4 regions of the Desulfofundulus sp. TPOSR genome follow, and region 2 is predicted to be linked to each of the others. Evidence: riboswitches for the same ligand, from Rfam matches in the RefSeq annotation. Region 2 holds a riboswitch; each other region holds the start of a gene.
What was found. Region 2 has a riboswitch for cobalamin ahead of G7K71_RS11575 (carbon-nitrogen hydrolase family protein). Riboswitches for the same ligand answer to the same signal wherever they lie in the genome.
Positions count from the first base shown of each region.

Region 1: it holds a riboswitch for cobalamin, as region 2 does, so the genes downstream of both, cobU (bifunctional adenosylcobinamide kinase/adenosylcobinamide-phosphate guanylyltransferase) here and G7K71_RS11575 (carbon-nitrogen hydrolase family protein) in region 2, are expected to answer to the same signal.
Region 3: it holds a riboswitch for cobalamin, as region 2 does, so the genes downstream of both, cbiD (cobalt-precorrin-5B (C(1))-methyltransferase CbiD) here and G7K71_RS11575 (carbon-nitrogen hydrolase family protein) in region 2, are expected to answer to the same signal.
Region 4: it holds a riboswitch for cobalamin, as region 2 does, so the genes downstream of both, G7K71_RS16045 (energy-coupling factor ABC transporter permease) here and G7K71_RS11575 (carbon-nitrogen hydrolase family protein) in region 2, are expected to answer to the same signal.

Region 1 covers NZ_JAAOEF010000003.1:31,836-36,042, reverse strand. The annotation lists gene G7K71_RS10945 (cobyric acid synthase) at 79-1,650, opposite strand; gene cobU (bifunctional adenosylcobinamide kinase/adenosylcobinamide-phosphate guanylyltransferase) at 1,658-2,224, opposite strand; cobalamin riboswitch at 2,330-2,503, opposite strand; gene G7K71_RS10935 (DUF3842 family protein) at 2,548-2,964, opposite strand; gene G7K71_RS10930 (hypothetical protein) at 3,109-3,399, opposite strand; gene G7K71_RS10925 (LL-diaminopimelate aminotransferase) at 3,468-4,207, opposite strand, start outside.
Region 2 covers NZ_JAAOEF010000003.1:159,229-163,435, forward strand. The annotation lists gene G7K71_RS11555 (FmdE family protein) at 1-389, shown strand, start outside; gene G7K71_RS11565 (DUF4198 domain-containing protein) at 683-1,429, shown strand; gene G7K71_RS11570 (CGGC domain-containing protein) at 1,529-1,870, shown strand; cobalamin riboswitch at 2,096-2,378, shown strand; gene G7K71_RS11575 (carbon-nitrogen hydrolase family protein) at 2,518-4,207, shown strand, end outside.
Region 3 covers NZ_JAAOEF010000001.1:67,863-72,069, reverse strand. The annotation lists gene cbiT (precorrin-6Y C5,15-methyltransferase (decarboxylating) subunit CbiT) at 1-309, opposite strand, end outside; gene cbiE (precorrin-6y C5,15-methyltransferase (decarboxylating) subunit CbiE) at 335-997, opposite strand; gene cbiD (cobalt-precorrin-5B (C(1))-methyltransferase CbiD) at 979-2,082, opposite strand; cobalamin riboswitch at 2,210-2,485, opposite strand; gene G7K71_RS00430 (ATP-binding protein) at 2,489-3,232, opposite strand; gene G7K71_RS00425 (DnaD domain-containing protein) at 3,252-4,028, opposite strand; gene G7K71_RS00420 (histidinol-phosphatase) at 4,096-4,207, opposite strand, start outside.
Region 4 covers NZ_JAAOEF010000004.1:59,263-63,469, forward strand. The annotation lists gene G7K71_RS16030 (energy-coupling factor ABC transporter ATP-binding protein) at 1-513, opposite strand, end outside; gene cbiQ (cobalt ECF transporter T component CbiQ) at 510-1,292, opposite strand; gene G7K71_RS16040 (energy-coupling factor ABC transporter substrate-binding protein) at 1,320-1,616, opposite strand; gene G7K71_RS16045 (energy-coupling factor ABC transporter permease) at 1,620-2,363, opposite strand; cobalamin riboswitch at 2,729-3,008, opposite strand; gene groL (chaperonin GroEL) at 3,113-4,207, opposite strand, start outside.

The sequences.
Region 1 (4,207 bases), 130 kb from region 2:
TTAGGCAGCAACCATCCTAATTAAAGAACTCCGGCAACGGTGAGTGCTGGGGGGCCAAACTCATTCTTGTAGAGAATTTCATACCGCCCCGGCCATGGAGCCCCTGCTCTTGGGTCCCGGCAAACCGAGGAACTGGTAAATCCTGCCCATATCCAGGCTTCCCCGCACTACAGCGGCCAACCGGTCATAATCCCGTTCCCGCTGCTCCAGGTGGCTGGTACCTCCCTGCTCCAGGGGAGCCAGCCCCTTCCTTAATCTCAGGGCATTGAGCAGCTGCCGGCGGAAACCATCGTCGTCAAACAGGCCGTGGATATAGGTGCCAAAGACCAGCCCCTGCTCGTCCTGCGCCCCGTCCGGGCAGTCCACCGCTTCCCCGGAACGCCGGTGAATGTGAAAGGCCGGTACAGCCCCGGGCCCCAGTCGGGTGCGCCCCATGTGAATCTCGTAACCTACTACCCTCTGTCCCCGGGCCGGTGATAAAAGGGGGCCCCTGCCGCTGACTGTGGCCTCCACCTGGGTGGTCACCTTTTCCGGCTCAAAGGCGGTGCTGATATCCAGCAATCCCAGTCCTTCTATTCTGGGAATGCTGGACTCGGTGTGATAGGGATCGGCCAGCTCTTTGCCCAGCATCTGGAAGCCGCCGCAGATGCCGATTACCGGTACTCCTTCCCGGGCCAACCGGCATATTTCGCCGGCCAGGCCCGATCGCTTCAAAGAAACCAGATCCTCAATGGTGTTTTTGCTTCCGGGAAGGATGATCAGATCCGGCCGTCCCAAAGGAGTTCCTTTCCCAATATAACGCACATTCACATCGGGCTCGTCCTCCAGGGGATCAAAATCAGTAAAATTGGAAATATGGGGCAGGTGAATGACGGCAATTTCCACTTCCCGCCTGGAAGACGTCCGGCTTCTGCGCAGGCTTTCCTCGGAAACCGTATCCTCTTCCTGCACCCGGAAACCTTCAAAATAGGGAACCACCCCCACCACCGGTATCCCTGTTTTTGCTTCCAGGAAGTCCACCGCCGGCTGGAAGAGTTTTAAATCCCCGCGAAACTTATTGATAATGATCCCCGCTACCCGCCGCCGATCCTCTTCCGGAAGCAATTCCAGGGTGCCAACCACTGCGGCCAGGGCGCCACCCTTGTCTATATCGGCGGCAAGCAGTACCGGCGCCCCCGCCAGCCGGGCCACCCGCATGTTCACAATTTCCGTAGCCTGGAGGTTGACCTCGGCCGGGCTTCCGGCACCTTCAATGGCCACGATCTCGTAACACCGGCGCAGCCGGTCCAGGGCCTGGCATATAATTTCCCATGCCTTTTGGGCATAGCCGTTATGATATTCCCGGGCGGAAAGGTTTCCTACCGGCCGGCCCAGGACGATCACCTGGGAGGAGGCCTGCCCCGTGGGCTTGAGCAAAATGGGGTTCATGTCCACATGCGGCTCTATCCCGGCAGCCTCGGCCTGCACCACCTGAGCCCGGCCCATTTCACCCCCATCCCGGGTTACAAAAGAGTTCAGGGCCATGTTCTGGGACTTAAACGGAGCCACACGATAGCCATCCTGGTAAAAGATACGACAAAGGGCGGCCACCAGGACACTTTTGCCCACGTGTGAAGCGGTTCCCTGCACCATAATGGTCCTGGCCAGCATATGCAAGCTACCTCCTTTTAAATACCAGGGATTTGATCTCCACGGGCAAACCGGCCACCACCAGGTAAACCTCCTCCGCCTCCCGGGCCAGGATCTGGTTTACCCGCCCCGCCACATCGCGAAACGAACGGCCCAGGGCATTGTCCGGCACCAGGCCCAATCCCACCTCATTGGCTACCATAATTACCCGGGCCGGGGAGGCTGCTGCCGTCCCGCCCAATTGCCGGGCCTGTTCCAGGATAAAACTTTCTTTGTCTTCCACCGCACCGCCGGAGGCGGGCAGGTTTTCATCCAGCAAGAGATTGGTAACCCACATGGTCACACAGTCGATTAAAAGGACGCCTGCCTTTCTTTCGTATTCCCTGATCACCCTTTCCAGCCGGTGGGTTTCTTCTACAGTAAGCCATCCGGCAGGGCGGCGCCGGCGGTGATTAGCGATCCGCCGGGCCATTTCATCGTCGCCGGCGGCTGCCGTAGCTACATAAACAACCCTTGAACCGTTTGATGCGGCCAGTTTTTCGGCAAAACTGCTCTTGCCGCTCCTGGCACCGCCAAGAACAAGCACCAGAGCCATAACCACACCCCTTAAAACAAAAACCCCAGCCTTCGAAAGACCGGGGAAACTTGTGCCAGGCCAGTCCCTAGCCCCGAACGACGCCATGCCCCTTTGCTCACGAAGGGGTCAAAGGCACCCGCAGGCAGGTATCCTGGCTCCCGGATCATCGCCTGCCCCACGCCTTCCCTGGCGGTGGCATTGCAGGGCTGCTTCCCGGTTACAGTGGCGGAGACCGCTCAGGACTTTCACCTGATTCCCTATTCTCCCCTTTGGGGCACCTGCGGGCTGGATAATCACTTTGTTGGCTAATTCGCTATTTTAAAAGAAAATCCTCTTCACAGTTAAAATTTTTCTACGTATTCCTTTACGCGCTGGACCAATTCTTCGATCAGGTGGGGCAGGGGTTCGGTACGCAATCCCACCAGTTCTACGGACCCCCGTACCAGGGGCAACAAAATTTTTTTTGCCGGGCTCGCGGCGAGGGCCGCGGCCATGGCCGGTGTTAACTCCCCCATCATGGCGTGGGGGAAAAGAATACTTACCGGACCCACGATCAGGTCCACCCGGGGCGCATTGTAAATTACCGCATTTTCGCCGGTGGCCCCCTCGTTGGCACCGGCCCGGAGCATCACCGAAGTAGCCAGGGCATTGGTTCCCAGGGCCAGAATATCCACCTCCTCGGGCAATTCCCGGCGCAACCTTTCCATGATATGCTTGCCAATACCGCCGCCCTGCCCGTCCACTACAGCAATACGCATAATATTCGCTCCTAAACCTTTAGTTTCAAGCACAACTTAAACGGGGCTTGTCCCCGCTTACACCGGTGCTTAAGTGTAAGATGTACACCCCGGCCCGCTGTGGACCGGATCCCGCCGGCACTGCGAAGGCGGTATGAAACCGGCTTAACCGCCGCGAGAGTCCGGTCGCCTCGCTTCAACAGAATCCCTGGACAGGTAATCCTTTAGTCTCGATTCCAGCTCAAGGATTTGCAAATTTTTTCGTAAAAGGGACCGGGCATAACGGTAATTAACCCGGTGCAGCCGCTTGTTCTCCTTTTCCAGCTGGGCCAGGATGGCAGATTTTTCTTTATCCATCCGTTCAATTAAATTCATCAACACCCGGCGGCTCAACCGGAGTTGTTCCACCTTCTCCTCCAGTTCCTGGATCCGCCGTTGCATTTCAAGCACATCCATCGAGCCACCACCCCAGGCAGCAGGTCTGGTTTTAGTATATGCTGCCCCTGGTGGCAATAGACGAAGGGCTACCGGAAGGAAAAGGCCCTCCCAATGCGTTCCACGGCCTCGGCCAGCAACTCCTCTTCCTGTACCAGGGCTATGCGCACATAACCCTCCCCCATGGCTCCAAAGGCCAGTCCGGGAATGACCAGCACCCCTGCCCGCTCCAGCAATTCCAGGGCAAACTGCCGCGAGGAAGTATATCCCGCCGGCAGGGGAGCCCAGACAAACATGGAGGCGTTGGGTTTGGGCATATGCCAGCCGTAACGGGCCAACCCGTCCACCAGCACATCCCGCCGGCGCTGGTAAGTGCGAGCCGTCTCTTCCACGCAACTCTGGGGACCTTCTAAGGCCGCAATGCCCGCCTCCTGAACCGCCCGGAATACACCGTAGTCAATGTTGGACTTGATGCGGGCCAGGGCGGCCAGCACATCCCGGTTGCCCACGGCAAAGCCTATCCGGCAGCCGGCCATATTATAGGTCTTGGACAGGGAATAGAACTCCACACCCACTTCTTTGGCGCCGGGAACTTCCAGAAAACTCATGGGTTTAAAGCCGTCGTAAGCCAGCTCGGCATAGGCTGCGTCATGGCAGACCAGAATACCGTAATGGCGGGCAAAATCGACCACCCGCTCAAAAAATTCACGGTTGGCCGAAACGGCCACGGGGTTGTTGGGGTAGTTGAGCCACATCAACCTGGCCCTGCGGGCCACTTCCCCGGGGATAGACGCCAGGTCGGGCAGGAAATTGTTTTCGGCCAGAAGGG
Region 2 (4,207 bases):
GTAAGAGGAACTTCGTCTACAGGGACAACGGCAAATACGTCTTTACCTTTGCCTGCATGGGAGAGCGGCAAGCTTTGCGGGTAAGCTTAAAGGCAGGGGTGCTGAGCAGGGAAGGTGATGATTTTGTAACCCTCATGGAAAAGGTGGCTAACGGCGTAGCTACAGAAGAGGAGCGGGAGGAGTTTTACCACCGCCAGGAACCCCTGATGAAGTACATCCTGGAAGGCCCGGCGGAAGAAATTTTTGAAATGCAATTTGTAGATTCAGAAATACGTCTTCCCGAGCTCTGCCTGGAGATGATAACCTGCAGCCGCTGCGGCGAAGAAATGATGAAGGATCATGCCTTTTTACAGGAGGGACGTCCGGTCTGTAAGGATTGCTCAGTATAGCTTACGGGAGGCCTGAACAATTCTTTAACGTAGGACCATAAGATGGTAGTTAAGTTTCTGCTTATTTGTTGGTGCGCCCGCTTGGGAGAAGGAGTCGTGAAAAGATCGCCTCCAATGATTTCATAACGCCTGTCTTCAGGCAAAAGCAGGTAATCTTCGTAGGTGAACTTGAGGTGCTCAGGGATGGAGGACATTAAATCACCTCCAGGGCGAGTGTTTTTAAAATTAAGGAATGTTAGCAAATTGGTCCTCTCATTAAAAGTATACCACTTAAACCAAGGGAGGAGTTCTTCATGTTGAAGGTAGTGCAGGGTCACGAAATTTGGGTTCTGCCCGAGGGAAGTCATGGTCACGAAGGACATGAAACCCGGTGCCGGATTTTTTACGGGCACGCCATGCGTCCGGACGGCCTGGCGGATCTGGCGCACCTTTCAGCTTGGGTTTTGGCTCCCGGCGGGGAGAAGCTTCCCTTAAAAGTGGAGCCGGGAGATGACCGGTTTCACCTGGTGGCGTTTACGCCCGACCGGGATGGGTTCTGGCCCGTGACGGTGGAGAACGACGTCGGGCCGGTGGCGGTTACCGCGGACGGTTTTTACCGCCGGGGGACGCGTAAAGACTACCCAGATGCCCGGGAAGTGGGCTACTACTACCAGTATGCCAAGACATACGTGCAGGTGGGGCATTTCTGTGCCACCTGCGGCCCGGTGGTGCAGCCACCGGAAATCATCAACCTGGCCCACGACCTCGAACTGATTCTTACCCCCGGTGCTTACCGGGTGGGGGACGAAGTAATTCTGGAAGTTCTTTACCGCGGCCGGCCTTTACCGGGGACAGAAGTGAAGGCGACCTGGAGCCTGCGGGAAGAAGATGACTGGGGGCTAAGCGCAAAAACTGATGATGCAGGACGGGTGAAGTTTATCTTGAGCAATCCCGGGCACTGGCTTTTTTACACCCGGGTTGCCGACGAAACCCTGGGCCGGGAAGGCGAGTACGACAAAAAGGTGTACAGCGCCACGCTGAGCCTTTTTGGTGTACGGTGAACCCGTTTGGAAGGATTTATTGACAAGTGATGAAGCAATTAATTGACATATGATAAGTGGTATGTTATAACAAAACCAAAAAAAGGAGTGATTTGGAAGGTGAATGTACTCATTGTAAGTTGTGGTTCCTACGTATCCCAGGGTTATGGCTGTCCCGGCGAGTGGAAGTGTTTTAAAGCCGCCCGGGACCTGGAGGGTAATTTCAAGGATTACGATGCTGTAAATGTGGTGGGTTTCCTGGCCTGTGAATGTCCAGGGAGATCATTGATTCCAAACATCGGTTGTGTTAAGAAGAATGTAGATTTTGATGTTATCCACCTTTCTACCTGTATGGTTAACGCCTGGCCGGCCTGTCCCTACAGGGATGTGGACGAGCTTGCCAAAAAGATTACGGAAAAGTTTGGGGTAAAGGTAGTCAAGGGAACTCATGATTACGCATAGCTGACGTTTAAAAGAGAACCGGATAGTTCTCTTTTTATGGGAAAGGGGAAATCTTCAAAAGCCCCGGGCATCCAATCCGGCTTTCGCCTGCTTAACGATAGCGGTTCCTGGAAAAAGGTAACGGCTCAAAGAAATGGATTTTCATCGTAGAAACTTGATTTCGGTGGACCCGTTGTTAATGCAACGGGCTGAGTTTGCGGGTCTTTATATCATCCTTTTTAGAACTGAAATAATGCGTAACGGGGTGTCCTGCTTCCCTGATGGGGGCAGGCTGAAAAGGGAAGCCGGTGCAAATCCGGCGCGGTCCCGCCACTGTGAGGGGGAAGGGACCCACATAATGTCACTGTCCAGCACTCAGTAAGATTGTTTTCAGCTTTGATAGAAATTGGTTACTGCTAAGATCAAGGTTACGGCTGAGGGAACCATAGCATGGCTGAGTGTTGGATGGGAAGACGTGGAGTTCCGATGAACCCGAGCCAGGAGACCTGCCCCGTTCATTAAGCCATGCTGCCTACGCGGATAGGGAGGTGGTAGGTCTGATTTTCCATGCCCCCGCTTTATGCGTAGCGGGGGTTTTTGATTGCCCGTTTTTGATTGCCAGAAGGAACCCCGGCATTGTATCTGGCCGGACGGGCGGAAATTTCCGGGTGGAAAAGAAGTTTCTTGATGAGGTGTTAAATATGCCGGAAGAAGTCAGGGTGGCTTTAATTCATGCGGCCATCAAGTGGAAAGATAAGGAACATAACCTGCGGCGGTTGCTGGCCTTAAATGAAGAGGCTGCTGCCGGTGGTGCCCGGATCATTGTAAATCCCGAGTTGGCCACCACGGGTTATGCCTTTGAAAGCAGAAGAGACATTTCCCTCTTTGTGGAGACCGTTCCCGGCCCGACCACGGAATTGTTCGGTGCCCTGGCCTGCCGGTACGGGGTCTATATCTGCCTGGGGCTGCCGGAAGTGGATTTAAAATCGGGTATTTATTATAACACCGCAGTGCTCATAGGCCCCGACGGCCGGGTAATGGGTGAGCATCGAAAGCTGGCCCCTGCGTTTAAGGAAAATCTCTGGGCGGCCAGGGGTAACCTGCCCGTGCTGGTGGCAGAAACCTGCTTTGGTAGAGTGGGTGTGCTCATCTGTGCCGATACATACTGGTACAAGGCGGCGCGAATGGCTGCCCTGAAAGGTGCCCGGGTGCTGCTGATCCCGGCCAACTGGCCGCCCCATCACTACCCGCCGGAAGTTTTCTGGCGTGCCCGGGCTCTGGAAAACGGAGTTTATGTACTGGCCTGTAACCGTACGGGTCAGGATAAGACGATGAACTGTAATGCCTCACAATCGTTTATCATTGGCCCCGACGGCAGCGTTTTAAAGGAAGTACAGTCTGCGCATGACACCATCCTTTATGGCACGTTGCCTTTAAAAAACGGAAGATTTTTTACCTCCGGGGCCGGTGTCCTGCTGGGCGACAGGCGGCCGGAATTCTATGCCGGTATAACGCTGGATACCTTTTCCCAATTTGAACCGGAGGCGCTGCTGGGGTTGTCCGCAGGTAAGGAGTTTGCCGTAGCCACTGTTCAGTTTGCTCCACGGGCTGGAGAGCTGGAGAGAAATACCCGGCGCATTTTATCATTCCTGGACCAGGCCGCAGATCTGGCCGCCCGCAGGAGGATGAAGCTCGACCTGGTTGTTTTTCCGGAACTTGCTGTAACAGGGGCCATATCTCAACCGTCACAGGCAGGAGAACTGGCCGAACCGGTTCCCGGCCCTATTACCGTGGAGGTTGTCCGAAAGGCAGAAAAGCTGGATCTGTATGTGGTGATGGGGGTGTTGGAAAGGGAAGACGGTCAACTGTTTAACACCGCCGTGTTGATCGGTCCGGCGGGGTTACTGGGAAAATACAGAAAGATACACCTGAGTCCGTTCGACAGGGAATGGGCTCGTCCCGGGCAGGAAGATTTTCGTTTTTTTGACCTCCCCTTTGGCAGGGTGGGCCTTTTACTGGGGCATGACCTGTTTTTTCCGGAAAGCCTGGAGAGTCTGGCCAAACAGGGGGTGGATGTGCTCTGCGTTCCCGCCCTCTGGAATGATGAAAAAAGCCAGTTTATCTGGGAAGCCAGGATAGCCGAACAAATGCACCTGGTGGTGGCCAACCAGTGGGGGTCCAGTGGCTCTTTTTGTGCTCTGGGCGGCAGCTTAATTTACAGTTATTCCCGGTACTCTGAAAGGCGCGTGCGGATGGTGTCTCCTGTTAATGAGGACAGGATCAACATTATGCTTTTAAACCCGCAGGAAACCAGGCAGAAGAAGTTCCTGGAAGAAGTGGATTATGACCTCCTCCTGA
Region 3 (4,207 bases), on a different contig from region 2:
GACTATCTCCCCTAACTGGCCGCCCGAGCCGCCGATGAAGACCCGGTGGGGGGGCGGGAGCGGGAGCAGTGCTTCGGGGGCACGGCCTTCCACCACCTGGATGTTCTTCTGGTCAAAGCGACGCATGTTTTCCCGGATCAGCTCTACTGCCGCAGGTTTTTGCTCTACGGCATAAACGATGCCGTCACCGATCAGCCGGGCTGCTTCGATGGCAATGGAGCCGGTGCCACTGCCAATATCCCACACCACCTGGCCCGGTCCCAGCCGGGCCTTGGCCAGGGTAACGGCACGAATTTCTTCCTTGGTCATGGGGATACTCCCCCGGATAAACAGGTCATCGGGAATCCCCGGAGTTACATAGGGCCAAGCTTTTTTCATCAATGATCACCATGACGCAATTATTTTGCCCGGAAAAGTCCCGGCGGGCCAGTTCACCGGGTGTGGTTTCCAGGATTTCCTCCTCTGGATAACCCAGGTTACAACAACAAAAAACTTTTCGATCAGCTATTTCCGCCTTTACGAGCAGGCTGGCGATGTGGTTGGGTGGAGCTCCCGGGCCGGTGAGGAGGGCTACCTTCCCCTGGTGGCGCACCAGATTTACCAGGTCCTCGACGGGCCTTCCGTGAGCACTCAAGATCAGCGCATCATGCCAGGGTATGGCCAGGCGGGCAAAGGCCAGTTGCACCGAACTGATTCCGGGGATAACCTCCAACTCCTCCGGGGTGAAATATTGACGCAGGTAATTCAAAATTCCGTACAGTCCGGGATCACCTGAAGCTAGAACGGCTACCCCTTCCTCCCGGTGTGAGCGGATGAAATCCACCATGGCCGCAAGATTATTTTTAATTACAAAAGTTTTCTGTTCCTCCCGGGCCAGATAGGACAGATGGCGCTGGCCGCCTACCAGTACCCGGGCGCTGGCCAAAGCCCTTTGGGCGGCAGGGGTGATATAATCCATGTTGCCCGGTCCTACGCCAATCACCTTAATTCGCGGCATCCCAGCGCCCTCCCGATTTCCCGTGCCTGACGGTCCCAACCAAGGAGTTTGCCATCCAGGGTCAAAAGGACTGTTCCCACCTTTAAACGGTGGTGGACGTACTCCATGGCCCTCCGGCTGGCCCGGCAGGCCAGCTGGTGGTAAACAGACAGGAAATTGTGTTCCGCCAGCAACTCTACCACACTTTCAATAGTGCTGGCTTCCATAATGCGTGCGACGAGCCCCCTGTCTGCACCCATCAGGGCGGCGTGGCTGGCCAGGGTTTCCCGCCGGGCGTCGGCAACGCGGCTGTGGGTATGAAAAATGCCGGCGGCCACCTTTAAAAGCTTTCCGTGGTGCCCCCAGAGCAAAACGCCGGAAAAGCCTTTTTCCACACAGCTTTCCAGCATAAAACCCACGAAATTGCTCATCTCCACTACGGCTTCGGCCGGGAATCCGTATCCATCCACCGCTGTCCGGGCGCCCAATCGTCCCGGGGTAAGAACCACCTGATCAAAGCCTGCTGCCCTGGCCATGTCCAGAAGGGGCAGCAGGGAATCCTTAAACGCTTCCTCGGACATGGGCCGGACTATGCCTGTGGTTCCCAGTATGGATATGCCCCCCACAATTCCCAGACGGGGGTTCAGGGTGCGCCTGGCTACCAATTCCCCCCCGGGTACGCTGATCATTAGTTCCACTCCCCGTTCGGGAGGGAGAACGCCGGCCACAGCATCCTTAATCATTTGCCGGGGAACGGGGTTAATGGCCGGTTCGCCTACGGCCACCGCCAGCCCCGGTTTGGTTACCCGCCCTACTCCAGGCCCCCCGTACAGGCGAATCCCGTTTGGGGCGGGGCGGGCCTCGACCACGACGGGCAGACCGTGAGTGACGTCGGGATCATCCCCTCCGTCTTTAATTACCACTGCCCTGGTGCCGCCGGGTATTGCCTCTACCTGGTGGATGGGCACTGTTAAGGGCTGGCCCATGGGGTTGACCAAAGTGACCTGATCAGGTTTTATACCGTGAAAAAGCAACTCCGTGGCAGCCCGGGCAGCCGCAGCGGCACAGGCTCCTGTCGTAATCCCGTTTCGTAAAGGCTTAGCCACCTTGTTTCCCCCTGAAAAAAACACGCCCGGCAAAAGTAGGGGCGTGTGGAGAGTCTTTACGCCTGCTATCTTTCGCGCGAAGATAGAAAGGCCTGTCACTGGCTTTTTGCCCTTTGGTAAAGGACATGTTCCAGTGAAAGGGGCAGGCAGGTCTCCTGGCTCCCGGATCTTTGGATGCCCGCGCCTTCCCGGTCCAGCACTCACCAGTGACATCGTTAAACCGTGTCGTTATGAACAAGCGTCCCATTGGATGTAGCAGCTCATCAGTGAGTGCAGGGCCAGTGGCACCTTGCGGGTTCCTCCCCGGTTACAGTGGCGGGACCGCGCCGGCTTAAGCAGGGTCCACCTGCTCCCCGGTCTTCCCTATTATCCCCCGTTGGGGACCTGCCCCGCACATATTTAGTTTTTAACCTTCCCGGAGCCTTTCCCTGCGCTGGACCATGCGAATGTCATCTTCAACCGGCAACCGGTAAGGCCAGCACATCTGGCAAATGCGGGAAGTGGTTCTTTCCCCTAAATACTCGCCTAAATCCTCCAGGCTGATGTTGGTGGTAATGATTACGGGGAGGCGGTGGTTGACGCGGTAATTTAAGATCGAATAAAGTTTATTTTTGGTCCATTCGGTGTAATTATGGGCTCCCAGATCGTCTAAAAACAAAAGGGGCACTTCCCTTGCCGCATCCAGGAGATCCTTTTCCGAATAATAATCTGTACCCTGGCGGTTCTGGTCATAAGTAGAACGCAGGCGATCCAGCAAGTCCGGTACAACCACAAACAATAACAGCACTTCGGTTTCCAACAGGGCGTTGGCTATACAGGCGGCCAGGAATGTTTTTCCACTGCCCACGGGGCCGGTAATCAACAGACCGTCGATATGCCGGTCGTTCTTAAAATTACGGACAAAATCTTGCGCCGCCTGAAAGGTGCGCCGGGCCGATTCGTAATAAGTGATTTTACGTTCCGGATCTACCCGCAATCGCGAATAATACTTGAAGTTAAATTTGTCAAAGGTGTGGTTACGCAACCCCTCCGGTAATCCTGCTTCTTTAAAACGGTTGACCAGAGCCCTCTGCTTGTTACACGGGCAGGGAACGGCCACGTTATTTTTAATCACCACACCCCGATCCTCACATACAGGACAGGCCTTCACTGGCCAGCATCCTTTCTAATTAACTGAGGTATAGTGTTTTTAAAAGTGCTTTCTTCCGTTCATCCACCTTTGAAGGGGGGTGTTTGCCTGAACGCCGTTTCTTAAATTGTGCGTCATAGGCGTTTATTTCCTCGACGGTACGCAGGTTGTTCTTTTTCCATTCTAGAATAATACTATCGATATACTTAAAATTATGCTTGCCCATCAGGACGGCCCGGCGTAAAGCTTCCAAAACCAGCGTGTGGTCCAGTTCCTCGGCCCACTGGCGGATTTGTTCGACCTCCATGGGGGAAACAGGTCGACCAAATTCCTGTTCAAAGGCCCGGATGATCAGGGCAAATTCTTGCGCTGTTGTCTCTAAAGGCCTTTTTTCCAGCAGGCTGCGGGTACGTTCAATTTCCTTGACCCTGATGCTGGCCCAGATCTCCGAGAGTTTTTCCAACAGCGGTTCAAAGTCATATCCACTGAGGATCTGATCTTTACTTTCGTCATAATACTGGGTTACGGCCAGAACTTCCTTTTCTATTAACCTGTTCAGGTTTTGTTGCACCCGGGTTACATCCTGGGCCGTGCACGCGGCCAGGGTGGAGGCGGAAGGAAACAGGTTCTTTTCCTCTACCTGCAACCGGAGAAGCTGAATGAGAAGGATCATTTCTTCGTCGGTTATATCAAGGTGACGGTACAAGCGGAGTAAAAGATTCGGGATGGTGGTAGTGCCCTGGAGCAACAGGTCGGCACCAAAGGCAGCGGTAATGTTCCCCTCCCGGTATCTTTTCACCGTTCTGCCATTCATCATGCTCTTCCTCCCCCGCTAGTGAATATTTTATGGTAAGGGAGGAAGTTTGTCCAGGCAAAAAAAACCGTTAAAGAGGGCAAGGTTGACGAGAAGTAAATGTATACACCGCAAACCCCATTTCTTCTAACATTAATACCGCCTGGTCTGTATACGCTCCCAGATCAGAAAGCCGGTGGGCA
Region 4 (4,207 bases), on a different contig from region 2:
GCCGGCTGTAGGTTCGTCACAGATCAACACCTGTGGCTCCATAGCCAGGACGCCGGCAAGGCAAACCCGTTTTTTCTGACCGTAGCTCAACAGGTGGGTGGGCTTATCCTTTAAGTCAGTGATCTCCGTAGCCGCCATGGCCGCTTCCACCCGGCGGAACACTTCTTCTCTGGACAGGCCCAGGTTTAACGGGCCAAAGGCAATTTCCTGAATGACACTGGCAGAAAAAAGCTGCGTATCGGGATCCTGGAAAACAATTCCCACGTTTTTGCGCAGCTGCATCAGCGAGCGGTGGTCGTAACGCACCAGCTGGCCGGCAAAAAGCACCTGGCCCCGCCCGGGACGCAAAATACCGTTAAAATGAAGAAAAATGGTGGTTTTACCCGCCCCGTTGGAACCCAGCACCGCCACTTTAGATCCCCTGGCAATGGCCATGGTTGCTCCCCGTAAGGCGGGAGTTCCATCCGGGTAGTTAAAATGAACATCACGGGCCTCGAGAATGAACTCTTTCACAAGGGCCACCTCCAGGTCACCAGGGCGAGCACCACTAAAAGCACGTCCACCAGGGCGATCAAAGCCAGGTTTTTCTTCGACAGGGGGAAAGGCCTCTCCAGAACCCGGATTTCCCCCGTATAACCCCTGGCCATCAGGGTGGTAAACAGGGCCTGGGACCGGTAATATGACTTTATAAACAGATTGGACACCAGCTGCCCGAGGGAGTTGTACGCCGTTTTTAAACTGGCGTACCCCCAGCGGGATGACTGGGAAACATACATTTTTTCCGCCGTATCCATGATCACGAAAATAAACCGGTAAATGAGGCCCATCAATTCAATAAACACTGCCGGGACCCTCAACCGGCGCAGTACGGAAATAATCTCCACCACCGGTGTGGTCAGGGACAAAAAATAAAGGCAGGAAACGGCCCCCAGGGATTTAACCAGCAGGAAGCCGGCCCGCTGGAGGCCGGGTACGGTCACTCCCACGGTAAACCCGTAAAATGTCAGCCCGTGCACCGCCGGATCGGGTACCCGGGATACGGTCAGGGCCACGGTCAGTGCACCGGCCAACAAAAAACCAAGGGGGACACACAGGAGTTTAACGTAAATACGGGCGGGAATGCCGGCACGCAGGATTACCGTGGCCGCCATGAGCAGCATAACCAGAAGGGGCACCAGGATGCCGGGGGCGGCCATGCAGATGATCATGGTGATCAGGGCATAGGCAACTTTTTCCCCCGGATGTACACGGCGCAGGTTATTGCTGTAGGCATATTGATCTACTTGGAACACCCGTACCGCTCCCTCATATGAGTACGTTTACTCTTGCCGCTCCGCCAGGGATTTTTTACGCCCCCGCCAGTAACCTATGTAATAGCCAATGAACCCCGCACCCAGAGCTGCCTGCAGGGCAAAGAGCAGGCTTTCAATTTCCCCGCTGGGAGGTTCCCAGAGGGATTCAAACCATGGCTGGTAACCGGGATTGAGTTCTCCGATTAATTCCTCCGCCTTCCCGTCGGCTCCGCCAAAATCCGCATGTTTATTGACTGCCAGCGGGAAAACCGCCAGTGCCAGAACAATCAAAATTAACACCATGTTTTTGGTGGTAAGACTCATGTTTTACACCTCCCGGGATACGACCCGTAATTCTTCCAGCTGCTGCCAGTTATGAGCTACCAGGAAGTTGAAAATTACCACGGTTAAGAGCCCTTCACTAATGGCCAGGGGCACCTGGGTAAAGGCAAAGACAACAAGAAATTCAACCAGAGACTGGACCACTCCCCCCACCGGGGCGGGAAAGGCTACCGCCAGCTGTATGGCCGTGGTGACATAGGTAGCCAGATCAGCCAGGGAAGCGGCCAGGAAAACCGTCAACCACCGGGGCAGGCCAAGCCGCTGCCCGGCCCGGAAGAGTCCGTAGGCCACCAGGGGCCCCACCACAGCCATGGAGAAGGTATTGGCCCCCAGGGTGGTTAAACCACCGTGGGCCAGCAGCAACGCTTGAAAAAGCAGGACAATACAGCCCAGTACACTCATCACCGCAGGTCCGAAAAGCATGGCCCCCAGGCCTACACCGGTGGGATGGGAACAGCTGCCGCTAACGGAAGGTAGTTTTAAGGCCGAAAGCACAAACGCAAAGGCACCGGCCAGACCCAGCAGCATCTTTGTTCCCGGGCTGGCCTTGACCACCTTTTGAATGGAAAGGATGCCAACAATAAGAAAGGGCAAGCTCAAGACATACCAGAAAACACACCATCCCACAGGCAGGAAACCTTCCATTATATGCATGGCCCAGGCATTTTGCTGCGGGAAAATCATAAAGTAGGTGAACAATAAAAGCAGGGCAAGGATTCTTAAATGCACACACATGACCCCCTTTGGGAAAAAATACTCTTCAAAAACAAATCCCCCCGACCTCCACGGGGGGATAAACGCCTGTAGTCCGGGAACAAAAGGACTAGCCCCACCGCCTTTCCCGGTGTCGGGTAACAAGAAGTTGAATAGGCACGTCCTTTCTGCCGTCAGATCATCACCCTTTCAAGTTTTCCCCTTCCTTTGAAAGAGCTCCCCCGGCATTGGACCACACAGGTCGTTTTTAAGCTCTATCCCTCGGGATAAAGCACCTATTCTTAAAAATTGTCGGCTGAAAGTAAACAACCCCTGTCCGCAACGGGCACAGGGGAAAGACGGCTTACAAGCGGCTTCACCTCCCCATGGACCGTAGGTACGAGCGGTGAATTGGAACGGGCAGGTTTCCTGGCTCATGGATCACTGCCCCACCACGCCTTCCCAGCCCCGCACTCAGCCCTGCTTATTTCCGTTCTCCCTCACTTTATCTTTATCATCAGCTAACCTCAATCACAGCAGAATCAAATTAACTGAGTGCTGGACCAGTGGCTTTGTGTGGCGGACTCCCCATTCACAGTGGCGGCACCGCGTCAGATTTTCACTGACTTCCCTCTATCCCTGCCCTTTCCGGCAGGGAGCACCCGTCCACTTTATTCAATTGCCTAAATTATAGCACAACAGGTATACGCTGTCCAGAAGGATTGCCCGGAAAATAAAAAGTCCCCGCGCAAATAACGCGGGGGCTTTTCAATGTTCGTTTTACCTTACATTGGAGGCATGCCGCCGCCCATGCCGGTATCCTTTTCCTTTTCCGGCTTTTCCGCCACCAGGGTTTCAGTGGTCAGAATCATAGCGGCAATGGAAGCGGCATTCTGCAGGGCGGACCGGGTAACCTTGGCCGGGTCCACAATACCGGCTTCAATCATGTTCACATACTCGCCGGTCAGGGCGTTGAAGCCCATACCATCGGGCAGGGCCTTGACCTTCTCCACCACCACGGAACCTTCCGCACCGGCATTGTTGGCAATTTGCCGCAGCGGTTCTTCCAAAGCCCGGCGCACAATGTCCACACCGGTTTTTTCATCCAGGCTGGCGGTTTCAATATTGTCCAAAGCCTTGATGGCTGCCACATAGGCCACACCGCCACCGGAAACAATACCTTCCTCCACGGCAGCCCGGGTGGCGTTCAGGGCGTCCTCAATGCGCAGCTTCTTCTCCTTCATTTCAGTTTCAGTGGCTGCGCCAACCTGGATGACCGCTACGCCGCCGGCCAGCTTGGCCAGACGCTCCTGCAGCTTCTCCCGGTCAAAGTCGGAGGTAGTTTCTTCGATTTGCTTCTTGATGGAGGCGATCCGGGCATTAATCTTGTCCTGGGAACCGGCACCGCCGACAATAATGGTTTCTTCCTTCTTCACCCGTACCTTGGAGGCCCGACCGAGCATGTCGATGGTGGCCTTGTCCAGCTTGAGGCCCAGCTCTTCGCTGATTACGGTACCGCCGGTAAGAATGGCGATATCCTCCAGCATAGCCTTGCGCCGGTCACCAAAGCCAGGAGCCTTGACGGCCACGCAGGACAGAGTGCCGCGCAGCTTGTTCAGCACCAGGGTAGCCAGAGCCTCACCTTCCACATCCTCGGCAATGATCAACAGCGGTTTGCCCGCCTGCACGATCCTTTCCAGAATGGGCAGCAGGTCGGCCACGGCGCTGATCTTCCGGTCGGTAATGAGGATGTAGGGATCGTTGAGGGTGGCCTCCATCTTCTCGGTATCGGTGATCATGTACGGGGATATGTAACCCCGGTCGAAATTCATCCCTTCCACCACTTCCAGGGTGGTGCCGATACCCTTGGATTCCTCGAC